Regions from separate parts of the Paenibacillus sp. Y301 genome, predicted to be linked through region 2. Evidence: riboswitches for the same ligand, from Rfam matches in the RefSeq annotation. Region 2 holds a riboswitch; each other region holds the start of a gene.
What was found. Region 2 has a riboswitch for cyclic di-AMP ahead of AC1D69_RS09345 (hypothetical protein). Riboswitches for the same ligand answer to the same signal wherever they lie in the genome.
Positions count from the first base shown of each region.

Region 1: it holds a riboswitch for cyclic di-AMP, as region 2 does, so the genes downstream of both, AC1D69_RS24050 (C40 family peptidase) here and AC1D69_RS09345 (hypothetical protein) in region 2, are expected to answer to the same signal.
Region 3: it holds a riboswitch for cyclic di-AMP, as region 2 does, so the genes downstream of both, AC1D69_RS03505 (KamA family radical SAM protein) here and AC1D69_RS09345 (hypothetical protein) in region 2, are expected to answer to the same signal.

Region 1 is NZ_JCAIUL010000024.1:15,975-20,252, forward strand. Features, by position in the region: gene AC1D69_RS24035 (c-type cytochrome) at 1-307, opposite strand, end outside; gene AC1D69_RS24040 (GNAT family N-acetyltransferase) at 431-931, opposite strand; gene AC1D69_RS24045 (C40 family peptidase) at 1,182-1,652, opposite strand; cyclic di-AMP (ydaO/yuaA leader) riboswitch at 1,657-1,793, opposite strand; gene AC1D69_RS24050 (C40 family peptidase) at 2,137-2,604, opposite strand; cyclic di-AMP (ydaO/yuaA leader) riboswitch at 2,609-2,747, opposite strand; gene AC1D69_RS24055 (hypothetical protein) at 2,952-3,776, opposite strand; gene AC1D69_RS24060 (M1 family metallopeptidase) at 3,788-4,278, opposite strand, start outside.
Region 2 is NZ_JCAIUL010000004.1:186,288-190,565, forward strand. Features, by position in the region: gene AC1D69_RS09330 (MTH1187 family thiamine-binding protein) at 71-373, shown strand; tRNA gene AC1D69_RS09335 (tRNA-Thr) at 448-519, shown strand; gene AC1D69_RS09340 (hypothetical protein) at 766-1,683, shown strand; cyclic di-AMP (ydaO/yuaA leader) riboswitch at 1,976-2,172, shown strand; cyclic di-AMP (ydaO/yuaA leader) riboswitch at 2,304-2,487, shown strand; gene AC1D69_RS09345 (hypothetical protein) at 2,611-3,006, shown strand; gene kdpF (K(+)-transporting ATPase subunit F) at 3,159-3,236, shown strand; gene kdpA (potassium-transporting ATPase subunit KdpA) at 3,283-4,278, shown strand, end outside.
Region 3 is NZ_JCAIUL010000002.1:14,588-18,865, reverse strand. Features, by position in the region: gene yunB (sporulation protein YunB) at 1-540, opposite strand, end outside; gene AC1D69_RS03505 (KamA family radical SAM protein) at 661-1,854, opposite strand; cyclic di-AMP (ydaO/yuaA leader) riboswitch at 2,032-2,170, opposite strand; gene AC1D69_RS03500 (FAD-dependent oxidoreductase) at 2,280-4,091, opposite strand; gene AC1D69_RS03495 (MerR family transcriptional regulator) at 4,238-4,278, opposite strand, start outside.

The sequences.
Region 1 (4,278 bases), on a different contig from region 2:
CTAGTTTTCCTTTAAAAGAAGGCATCATGCCTTTCCCTTTACTTACAAGAGCATATGTCTCTTCAGCTGACATGGTGCTACCAATCTTCTGTAAGTTTGGACCTACCCCACCTTGCAGTTGATCCCCGTGGCAACTTATGCAATTTGCTTTAATAGTAGACTCGGCTACAGTAGCATCTAATACAACTTCAGGCATGCTAGGTTTCGCTTCCTCTGCTACTTGCTCTTTACCAGGAAGTGTAAACATAAGTACAATGGCTACAACACAGGCAGTAAAAAAGAAACCGCTCATGATATACTTTTGCATCTTTTTCGTCCTTTCTATGTAAGCTATTAAGCTGATGATTATATTATAGCGGAACTGGAAGCATTTGTGTCAAAAAAGAGAATTAAATTCCAATATTTGTTGCGATAATCAGTAGAATATGTGCTATTTATCATGGTTATCGCAGGTATTACTATAAACCATGCAATAAAATGGTTTGCTCCCATCTGGAGTCATGCGTTCATATGTGTCTGTAATTTCAAACCCTGCCTTTTGGTATGCCTTAATAGCACGTATATTCCAAGTTAAAACTTCTAAGTCAATTTCATCTTGAGGTTTCCGTCGTTGCGCCTCATGCACAATAGATTGAACAACCAAGTTTCCCATTCCCTGTCCACATAATTTAGGATGTAAGCCAATACCAAGCCTTGTCACCCCTTCTAGTGGGAAGAATTGAGTGAAACCACATAACTCTCCATTCAAGTTGATGATAGAGGCATATTGCTCCTTCCGAAGCATTGGATCTCCAAACTCAATATGAAGCTCCTCCATCTGATTCCAGGGCATCCATCCATAAATACTGTAGGGAGGTGGGTAAACCCATTCAGATATAGCACGAGCATGTTCAGTGGTCATAGAAGTTATGATAAATGGTGAGTTAGTCATATTGATTGTTCCTTTCTTTGAATGAAATGAAGGAGTTCATAATAAATATGTACAATGCTGTACGTAATAACTGTTTACTTATCAGCAGGGTGGTTAATGAAGAGTATGGGCAACTTATCATAAGTATATGAATAAATATATGATGACATGTTAGTAGTTTAGTCAGTTGAGAGTTAGGTACAAATGTGACAAATAAAAAAACCTGTAGTTGAGATTAAGGATCTCATCCACAGGTCGGGTTGTAGAAAAACTATTTGTCTGTAGCAACAGACTCATACGTAGTATTACTCATAATTCTTTTGGCACCAACATAGCGGTTGACATAATAGGATTCACTGAGTGAGTTAATGATAACACCATTGGATGAAGAGGCATGTGCAAACTTACCATTACCAACATAGATTCCAACGTGTGAAACACCTTTGCCACTTGTATTAAAGAAAACTAAATCGCCTTCTCTTAAATCGCTACGACTAACGGCAGTTCCCATACTGAATTGAGATCCGGATTGGTGAGGTAAATCAATACCTAGTTTATTGAATATGTACAATGTGAATCCAGAACAGTCGAATCCATTAGTGTTAACTCCGCCGCCCTTATATGCAGAACCAATTGTTGGTTTGATAGCCTCATCTAGTGTAGAATCCGCGAAAGCGCTACCAGTTCCAATTGAAAATAATAATGTTAATCCTAATACTGTAGTTGTTAATTTCTTCTTCAAAAAAGTTAACTCCTTCCGGTGCCTGCGAGGTTAGCTTAAGGATTCGGTTGAAGGTTCCCTATGATCCCTCTGCTGCAAGATCAATTCACCCAAGACTGGTTCCCCCACTTCCCATAATTGGGAATTCGGCAGATATAATTAACATTAAATGATTACAAAACTTATTACAAAGTTGTTACTAAAAACTTACTGGATTTATTGTAACAAAGGAATGGGAGTTTGGCAATTGTTTCTGTAAACTTTGATGGAATTTATCTAACATTTTACAAAATAAAGGTAGATTACTAGAATACGTGTCCTTAATTGTTTAATTATGGTATTTAGTGGGCGGGGATTATGTGTTGGAAATTAAACTGACTCTTAACTATAAAAAAACATTTTGGTTAATCGTCAACTTTTTCTGACTTCGTACGTCTTAGTATATAAGAAACCCTTAGAGAGACTTCAGCTCATCTAAGGGTCCTAATAATTTATCACATTATATTTAGTTATAAGCTGCAGCTTGATATTTAGAAGTACTCATTACTCTTTTTGCGCCAACATAACGTTTAGAATAGTAGCTTTCTGAAAGTGAACTAACAATTACCCCATGTGAAGAAGAGGCATGTGCAAATTTTCCACTACCTACAAATATCCCGACGTGAGATACACCTTTTCCTGAAGTGTTAAAGAACACCAGGTCGCCAGGTCTCATTTGGCTTTTCGATACAGCGGTACCTGTGTGGTACTGAGAAACAGACTGACGTGGCAAAGTCACGCCTAATTTTAAGAATACATAACGAGTAAAGCCAGAACAATCAAATCCATTTGCGGTTGTTCCACCCGTTTTATATGTAACTCCAATCGTATTGTCAATCACGGAGTCCATCTTTGAATCGGCAAATACGCTACCCGTTCCTATCGTCAATGCAAGAGCCACGCTCAAGGCTGTAGCGACTACATTCTTCTTCAAATCATTGTTCCCCTTCCAATGCCTACGAGGTTAGCTTAAGGGTTCGGTAGAAGGTCTCCTATGATCCCTCTGTTTCGAGATCAATTCACCCATAAAATGGTTCCCCCGTTTCCTGGTGCTTAGGAATTTGGCTGTTTCGTGCACCTGAAAGTGACAAACTACGATGATAAATTTCAGAGGTCGTAATAAAGATTACAAAGTTGTTACTAAATGAGTTTAACAGAGGTTTTACACTTTGGCAAACCTAAACCACACAATAGGACAAGAAGAAACCCACCTTTTTCATCCAAAAAAGGTGGGTTTCTTCTTGTATCAGGGGGCTAAAGATATAATATGCAAATATATATTTATTTTTTTATAAGCTTGGTTGCCCACAAATTATACTGTGAGGTGATGTTCCACATTTTAAATAGACAAGATATTACTGGATATGTTTGTTGCAGAATGAGCGCGAGTATTCCCGTCCAAAAAAGAGAAAAGCCAGTGAATAAGCAAAAGAGAAGTAGATTTAGTCCTCCCAGGAGAAGAGAGATTCCAATCACGGCCAGGACATGTCGTAAACATATCCATATAGATGAGAAGATAGAGACATCTCCAGTTGAGCCAAATTGCATGTACAATACAATCTGGTGGATGATATAGCCGTATATGTACCACCCAACTAACCAGGGGATAGCTTCAGTTAATATACCAGGGGACATAAGTCCGGTCATAGCCATGGAATACAGTTTCGGTACTAACCAATAGGCAGGAATGAGAACTAATACTGTTTCAATCCAATAGAATAACATGACAGGTTTCCAATGACGCTTCATGCCTTGAAAGAAGAAAGCACCCATTTCTCCCTTACGTTCTTGGTGGAGACCGTAAAATATACCAGAATGAATAAAAGGAGTAAGAACCATTCGTAATAGTAGCATTCCTAACAGAATCCAGAGATAGTTATGAACCGTGTGGCTATGGGCAAGGCCCATCTGTCCTTCGACATAGAATAAGATCTGACTTAATTCATTGGGGGGTGGATCAGGATAGCGTTGAAGTAGCGGTACTACCGCCGAATTCACCAAACGGTATAGAAAGTATCCGAATAGCAAGTGGTACAGAAATAGAATGATGACGACGTAGAATTGATTTTTTAGACCTTTCCAACCATGGGCGATATTGCTCCTCACCGTCTCTCACCTCACCAGGATAGACTTCCAAGCAGTGTTTCCACTAACTTGGTGACACTAATATTCCAGCGGGATACCTTCTTGACGTCGAGATCCGCCTTTAAATAGTTGTTGATATATTTGTTCTCTAACACAAGTGTATATTGAGGATCAATCATGGCCCAGGATAGGGGCGACTTGTATTGGAGCTTAAATTGAGCGATATCTCCATTTCCCTTCCATACTTTCTTGAGGGTATGACCATCTGCAAATGTAAAAAGGATGGGGATATTAGGATAATTACCATCTTGTCGACTAACGGTCACATTTGAATCGTATATGGTTCCTGAACTACTCTCCTTTTTCTGTACGGTGATGTCATCTATGGCGAAGTCTGTCATTTGCTTGCCATAGACATATTGATTGAAATAGGTTTGCCACGATTTGCGTGTAACTTGTTCCACAACTTTTTGAAAGTCTCGTGTGGAGGGATGACCAAATCGATACTTCTTGGTATAGGTAG
Region 2 (4,278 bases):
CTAAATATTTGCGAGTTGGCTAGAATAAGAACATATAAATAATTATAAATAGCTTAGGAGGTATGATGAGATGGCAATAGCTGAAGTTACTATTATTCCGATTGGAACGCAGACGACAAGCCTAAGTGCTTACGTTGCGGATATGCAACGGGTTCTAAAGGAACAGCAAGGTATAACGTATGAACTAACATCCATGAGTACAATTATTGAGGGGCCTCTTGAATTAGTATGGAAAGCTATAGCTACATTACATGAATCTCCATTCCTAGCGGGAGCAGAGCGGGTCTCAACTTCGGTGAAATTGGATGATCGTCGTGATAAATTTTCTTCTAGTGCACAGAAATTACAGTCTGTTCAGGATAAGTTAAAGTAGGATCTATCTACCAGAGCATATAATGTGAATTAGCGGTACAATAATCATTGTGTAAAGGCAAGTTAGGTTCTTAGGCTGGTGTAGCTCAGGGGTAGAGCAACGCACTCGTAACGCGTAGGCCGGGGGTTCAATTCCCTTCACCAGCATTTTTGAGAAGGCTTACGGGGCGCGGTTTTCCGGTTGTGCGGAGATCGCGTTTTATTTATGTCTTTTTATAATGTCCCTATAAGGAGTTTGGAGACTACAGCAATTGGATAAATGAACAACCCTTTTCTGACTAATATTAAACACTCTTTCCCCGCCTCTAGTCCAGTAATTTACTAGTCCACAGACCGGTGTTATTAATTACCTAATATTGTATAATAATGACAACGTAACATCGTGAGACTGAAATGCAGGACTATCAAATGAAGGAGCGATTATTTAATATGGGGATCCATTATAAGCCAATGCTGATTGCAGCATTCGTATTCGTAGGTTTGTTGTCTGGCTGTACGAATAATACCGAAACGATTCAGAGCGGAATTGGTGAAGCAGTAGAAGGGATTAGGGATAAAGTACAAGATACAGCCTTAGATTTGAGTGATGAGTTGAAGAGGAATGGCATTCACCAAGAGATTTCATACACACAAGAGGTGGATAATTCAGTATCGGCACTTCAGGTGGACCATGAGGTAGGTAACATTGTGGTGAAAGGAACTTCTGGTGATAAGATTAACGTGACTGCTACAATTTGGTCTCTAGACAAATCATCCCGTGATGATAAATATCAAGAGATCATGGATCACGCGGAAATTGCTGTCGTTGTAAATGGAGATCAGTTAGAGGTCGTTACACATCCTAAGGGGAATGAGAAGCTTAATATGTGGAAGTGGGCAAAGAAAGAGTATGGATTCTCAAACTTCAGTATTGATTATGTGATAGAGATACCAGATCGGGTTAAAAATTATGACATCTTCAGTGAAGTTGGTGAGATTAATTTAAGTAACCTGAGAGGTGTATATGATGTTCATAATAACGTGGGTTCAGTAAGTATCGAAGGAGCTCACATTGAAGGGAAATCTAGTATAGTATCCGAAACGGGTAGTCTTCAACTGGGTATTGATCAAATGAAAGAAGATAGTAGTCTCAAAGTGAAGACAGAAGTAGGTGCCATTGTTGCGAACCTGGCTGAATCCCTTCAATGTAGTCTGGAGACGAAGACTGAGGTGGGTAGCATCACAGGAGTTTCTAAAGGGAAAAGCGACATCAATGGCGGCGGTCCACTGTTGTCACTAACGTCCTCTGTCGGTTCAATTACGGTGAATTAGGCGTTTAAATCGATATTCATTAAAGGATATATCAATAAAGACATATAAATATATTTACAAAGTCATCCATTTGGATGGCTTTGTTCGTTTTTGAGAATAAGTAATTACAATAATTGCGTAATATTGAGATATAGAGAGCATGAATGAGCAAGGAGTTGATTGTTATTTTTGTAATCGTTACCATCAACCTAGATGCTTCTTATTTCCTTCTAGGTGGGGTTCAAGTCACCTTTACACTCATTTGGAGCGGGTGTATGATTCATAACGAAATATAAATTGTTATTATTTTCAATTCATAATTTCGCTGAATTTCCACTCTATCGTGGGAAGCGGGGGAACCAAATGTAGTCAACTTTTTTCGGTGTGAGAGTCGAAATTAGATGCTACAGGGGTGAATCCTGGTCAAGGCATTTCATGTCTTTACTAGGTAGAGCGACTCTCACCGCTCGAATCCGACAGCTAACCTCGTAAGCTTAAGTCTGAGAGAGGAATGATGAAGCTTGTGATCGCAACTACCGATCATAGGGTACGTATGTTACTCTGTGATTTTTAAATGTGATGGATTGTCAATCAAGTGTGGTAGGAAACGATAATCCGTTATATAAAAGTAATTTGATCCATTGTCTTGAACGCTGAATTCTGTGTAATTCAGAAACGGGGGAACCAATCGGAGATGTCTGCTGCGTAAACGCCGGATATTTCCATGGGGTGAATTTTTCGGTTATGTATCGACATGCCGAGAATAGGGCGACTCTCTCGCCCGAATCCGACAGCTAACTTCGTAAGCGTGCAGGGAGAGGCAGCAAACCGCCTTCTGGCTGGTTCATGACTTTATTTTGTCATGGAATCCTAAAGAAGCTCTGGGAAAGCTACTTTTTCGCTGAGCTTCTTTTTTGTTGTCTTTAAACGTATAGGAGGACCTGATTAATGGAAGATGGAGTCACCTTGGTTATCGCTCCTAATGAGGACGGGCGGAAATTTGTAAACCAATTAATTTATAGTAAAAAGTCATTTGCGGTACTGACGAATAGCCGTACGGAAGAACTGGATTATCTAAAAATGGGTGCAAAACATGTGGTTCGTATTGATACAAGTATGACTAGAAAGTGGATTGTCCCGCAGGTAGCGGTAGGTAGAATCTATATTTTTGAAAGTAGTCTTAACTTAAGTTGTCGCTATCTCCAGATCTGTCGCCCATGGACGACACATGAGATTTACATTATCACTCGATATTCTAGCCCACGTGGAGTTTACAGAGGGATGGGTGCAAACCATGTCATCTATACGAAGAATGGGGACGTTGGATTTCTACTCGATAAATAGCATGAAGATGAATCATCAAAAAATCTACATGAGAGGGGCATTCCCATAATGATGGATGTCTATATGATCATCACGTTAGTAGTTGGATTTGGATTATTGTTATTGTTCACGCATTGGTGCGGAACGTTGGTAGATAGAGGGGGCGGGGAACAATGATCGTTATACTTGCATTGACCTTAGTCATCTTCATTTACCTGATCTATGCATTAATCAATCCAGAGAGATTCTAGTTAACATACCAATTAAGAATTCATCCCTATAAGGAGGATATAAAGTATGGACTTACTGCAAATAGGAATTGTGATTGTCGTACTACTGTTGCTGGTGAAGCCACTGGGTACCTATATGTTTCATGTATTCTCCAATGAACCCAACCGAACGGATAAGATTTTTGGTTCAACGGAAAATGTGATCTACAAACTGATCGGATTAAGAAATCGTAATAGTATGAACTGGAAGAAGTATGTACTAAGTTTTATTGCGACGAATGCGGTATTACTAGTAATTAGTTACGTACTCCTACGTCTTCAAGGATCACTACCAGGGAATCCGAGTGGGAACGAGAATATGGAGGCTTCCCTCGCCTTTAATACGATCATCAGTTTTATGACAAATACCAATCTGCAGCATTATAGCGGCGAGAGTGGTGTGACGTATTTAACACAAATGGCGTTTGTTACGATGATGATGTTTACTTCGGCAGCGTCAGGCTTATCGATTGCGATTGCCTTTATTCGCGGAATTACTCGACGTGGTGAAGGATTAGGTAACTTTTTTCAAGATTTCACCAAAGCCATTATTCGTATCTTCTTACCTCTAGCATTTATCGTTACGATCGTATTAGTCGGTTTAAAAGTACCCCAAACGTTCGATCCAACGGCTGCAGTAACAACGTTTGAAGGTGTGGAACAACAGATAACGATGGGTCCTATCGCTTCATTGGAATCCATTAAACATCTCGGAACGAATGGTGGTGGATTCTTTGGGGCCAACTCGGCACATCCATTTGAGAACCCAAGTCCATTAACCAATGTTATTGAAATATTAAGTATGTGGATGCTTGCTGCTGCACTACCTTATACGTTTGGGCTATTTGCGAAAAACAAGAAGCAAGGATGGGTCATATTCTCAAGCATGATGATTCTATTCTTAATATTCCTTACGCTTAGTTATACGTCAGAGAAAGCTGGGAACCCGGTAATCAATACGTTAGGTATTGAATCTTCTCAAGGAAGTATGGAAGGAAAAGAGGTTCGATTCGGTATTGCACAA
Region 3 (4,278 bases), on a different contig from region 2:
ACTGACGTGGATGTATACCTCCACAAGAATCATATTGATTCCAGCATCCCGTTGCCTCGTTGATAATTCGATCTTAGCGGCTCCCTGAGGCTCTATTTTCACGGGAATTCCAGGACCAATTGAAGCCAGAAAAGGACTTCCTAACGCCATCCCAATAGGAATATGTTCCTTTAACTGATGTACGTCGTTTAATGTAGCTTGAACAACCTTAAACGTATTGGATGTAATCTTCATTTGTTCCGCATAATTCAACATGAACCCTGATACCTTGCCGGACGTATCCATTTTCCAATTCACGAGATCATCGAAATTCTGTTCTTGCGTAACCTGTGCTGTAATCGCCTCATTGATCGCTTCCGTCGCCAGCTGTTTCACTCTAATTTGAGCCAAATTCATAATAGGTGGTTTCAAATTACGATCTATGTACGCGAATCCCTGAAACATTATGATTAAAAAAACGAGAAACCCAACAAGCCACAATCTACGTCTGCTTCTGGGTTTCCCGCTTCGCTGGCTATGCCACCTTGCTCTTCTTTTCATGATCATCCCCCTAATGCCGACAATAAATCTCTATACAAGCATATGATTGGGATTACAAAAAAAGAAGAAGCTCTAATCTAAGATGGCCGGTATGTGTCTTCCACATCTGATAATTCTATTCTAATGTAATGCCACTTTTGCCGATTTCGAGCGTTCAGATTTTACTGGCATTTCAGGCAATTCGTTAACAGATATAATACGATCGGACTTCTTCTCTGGCTGCTTCCAATACTTCTCATTTCCCGGTAAATCATCGAACCACGAGGCATCACTTGGACAATCCAGAACCATAAACTTCCCATACACATCGTCTCTTGATTGGTGATATTTTAAATAAGCCTTACCGTGGTCAATAGCTAAGATCTCAATTTTTCCAGATGTATGACTCATAGATAGACGGACTCGTTTACCCAACCCTGATGTCTTCGCCTTAGCCTCTTCCACAAGTTGATACACCTGCTCCAACGGAAGTACAAAATCTCGGTTACCTGCAACCGGACGATTTATAAAGAAATAATAAGGTGTGACACCAGCCCACGACAATTGATCAAGAAGTTCTGCAAGTACATCGGCATTATCATTGATTCCACGTAAAATAGGCGTTTGGTTTACGACGATTGCTCCTGCTTGATGTAACGCCTCAAACCCCCGTTTGGCTTCAGGCGTTATTTCACGCGGATGATTAATATGGGCCATGACATAGATGCGTTTATCAGCACTTGAGTGCCTCTTGATAAGTTCTAATAACTTCTCGTCTTCGTAGATTCGCATCGGGTTAAATACGGGAATTTTAGATCCTAATCGAATAACTTTGACATGCTCAATATCACGCAATTGGTCAAGAATGATCTCTAGCTTCGAAGTAGCTAGGATTAAGCTATCTCCACCTGTTAGTAATACATTATTTATTTCTGGATGATTCGCAATATACTCAATTCCTGGGCTTACATCGGACATCGCTTCTTTTACGTCATTACGAAATAAGCGCTTTCTAAAACAATATCGACAATAAGCACCACATACCTCGGATACAATTAATAAGGCCGTCGTTCTATATTTATGCTGGCAACCGGGTACAACGTAGTTCGTGTCTTCATCCGATGCATCCCAGCGACCATACTCGGATAGTTCTCCTTCATTCGGAATAACTAATTTCTTGATCGGATCATTTGGATCAGCCCAATTCACTAGCTTTAAGTAATAATCATTAACGCGAAATACGAATTTCTCCGTTATCTGTTTAAGTTTCTGACGCTCATGTTCCGGGATTTCCATGATCTTATCAATATCGGTAATATATTTCGGCTGTGGCATATTACTCCTCCTTGAAGTTTAAAATATGGTTTGTTACATTTGTCCCCCCTTTTTCTTAAAATAAAAATGACCCGTCCCATCACAAAGCGAAGTAAACACTTCACCTTGGGAAGGGTATCGGGCCATAAAGACGCAAAAAGACCCGATAACGGGTCATTAGAACAGTTATAAACCATAAGTTGACCCATCTACTACTGACGAGGTTAGCTGTCGGGCTCGGGAAAGATGGTTCCCTACAAATGTCTCTTGATTCGCCCCAAAAAAATGGTTCCCCCGCTTTTCAGCTACTATGCTGAAAATTAAGCGTAACTTTATAGTACATAAGTCCATTCAATTAGTCAAATGTTGGATATTTTAAATTCCAAAAAAACAAAGAACATTCATCAAGGCATTAGATTAGTTTAATGAATGTTCTTCGTCAAATATTACTTTCCTTCAGCAACTGCCTTTGCAGCATGTTCTCCACTCAAGCGTCCACTAGTTAACGCATACTGAACCGCACTACCTGACATATAGACCTGGTTGTATAAATAGCGATTCGCTGCTTCTCCACCCGCATAAAGATTGTCGATGACTGAGCCATCTTCTTTTACAACACGATAATGTTCGTCGACTTTCACTCCACCAAATGTACCCATAGTTTTAGGATAGTATTTAAAAGCATAGAATGGCCCTTTATTAACAGATACAAGTGTCTTTACTTCTTTGTTGAATTCATCTTTACCTGAAGTTACTCCAGCATTGAAAGTATCCATTGTTTTCACAAGAGCTGCTCCAGATACTTGCATAGTAGAGGCTAATTCTTCCATTGTATTTCCGACAGCGATCTCAGCATTAGGAAGTTTACCTTCAATGGCACCAATTACTTTCGCATTGGCTTCACTTGAATCTATAACCATCCATACCTGTTCGTTAGGAAGCACTTTATTTGTTACAATAGCGTAATGACTATTTTCATCCATAAAACGTTCGCCTTTTTCGTTCACTAATACTTTAGTAGTATCCCATTCAATACCACGTAATTCTGGAACCAAACTTCCCATACCTAGACCAATCACCCACGGATCTTCGTATAACGCTGCGCCTAATTTTTCTGCCATGACTATCCCATCACCTGTACTACCCGCAGCAGCTGCACTGATCCCCATATCGTCAACAAATTGAGGTAAGAAACGCTTCATCATTTCCTCACTCTTAGCAAATCCTCCTGAAGCGATGATGACTTTTTTCGCATGAACGATCAGCTTTCCTTCAGCATTCTCCGCTGCAACACCAATTACGTTACCTTTATCATCCGTGATTAATTCCGTTGCTTTTGTCTCTAAAAGGATATCGACTCCTTTATCTTTAAGGGTCTTATCTAGATTTGCAATTAAGCTAGCACCACCAGCTTCAGGAAAATGAAGGCGAGCTACAGGATCAACACCATATCCTTCCACACGAGTATACTTATGATTCATATAATCAACCAACCAGTGTGTTGTATCTACTGCCTCATCCATAAAGGTTTCTACACGATCATAATCTGGATATATACTATCAGGATTACTTGTACTTTGACGCTCTTTCCACAACTGCATCCATGATTCTGGTGAATCCTCAATGCCTAGTTCCTTTTGGAAACGAGTACCTGTTGCAGAAATACCTCCGCCAGATAACGCTGTAGAACCACCTACCGTTGCCATTTTCTCTAGTACAATAACCTTGGCGCCGTTCTCAAACGCAGATCCAGCAGCTGTGAGACCTGTACCTCCTCCACCAATAACGACAACATCCGTTGTTAGTTCAGTTTCCTTTTGTGCCTTATCATCCGTTATGGCAGCAACCTTAAGGGTAGCTACATCTCCGCCCGCTTGCTTGACACAATCTTCAACCGCAGCAAGGATCGCCTTCGATGAATTAGAAGCGCCTGACACAACATCAACTGCCAATGTCTGTCCCTCAACAATTTGCTGAGGGATACGTTCGAATGGTGTATTGCTAAGACTATCCGTTTCGCTATGCTCTTTAATAGTTACAGATACGATCGCGTTATCATCAAATACAACCTCAACCGTGATATCACCATTGTTACCTTGTGCCTTTGATGTGTAAGTACCTGCTTTATAAGTTGCTGTTCCCGAAGTTGTATTCGAATTTGCGTTAGTATCTTTGGCAGAATTTGAACAAGCAACTACATTTAGTATTAATACTAATCCCAACAGCAAGAAATTTACCCTTTTCCAATTCCTTTTCATGGTTTTCCCCCTTGGCGTATAAAATCATTGTATACATAGATCTTATATGGTTGGGTCATCACGACGTCAAGCAGACTTTGTGAAATTTTGCACGTATAAAGGTGTGGAAAAATGAAAAGTATGGGGTTAACCCGATGTTTACACATTCAGGATATCTTATTTTCTTTTATCTCCTGTTGAACACCTG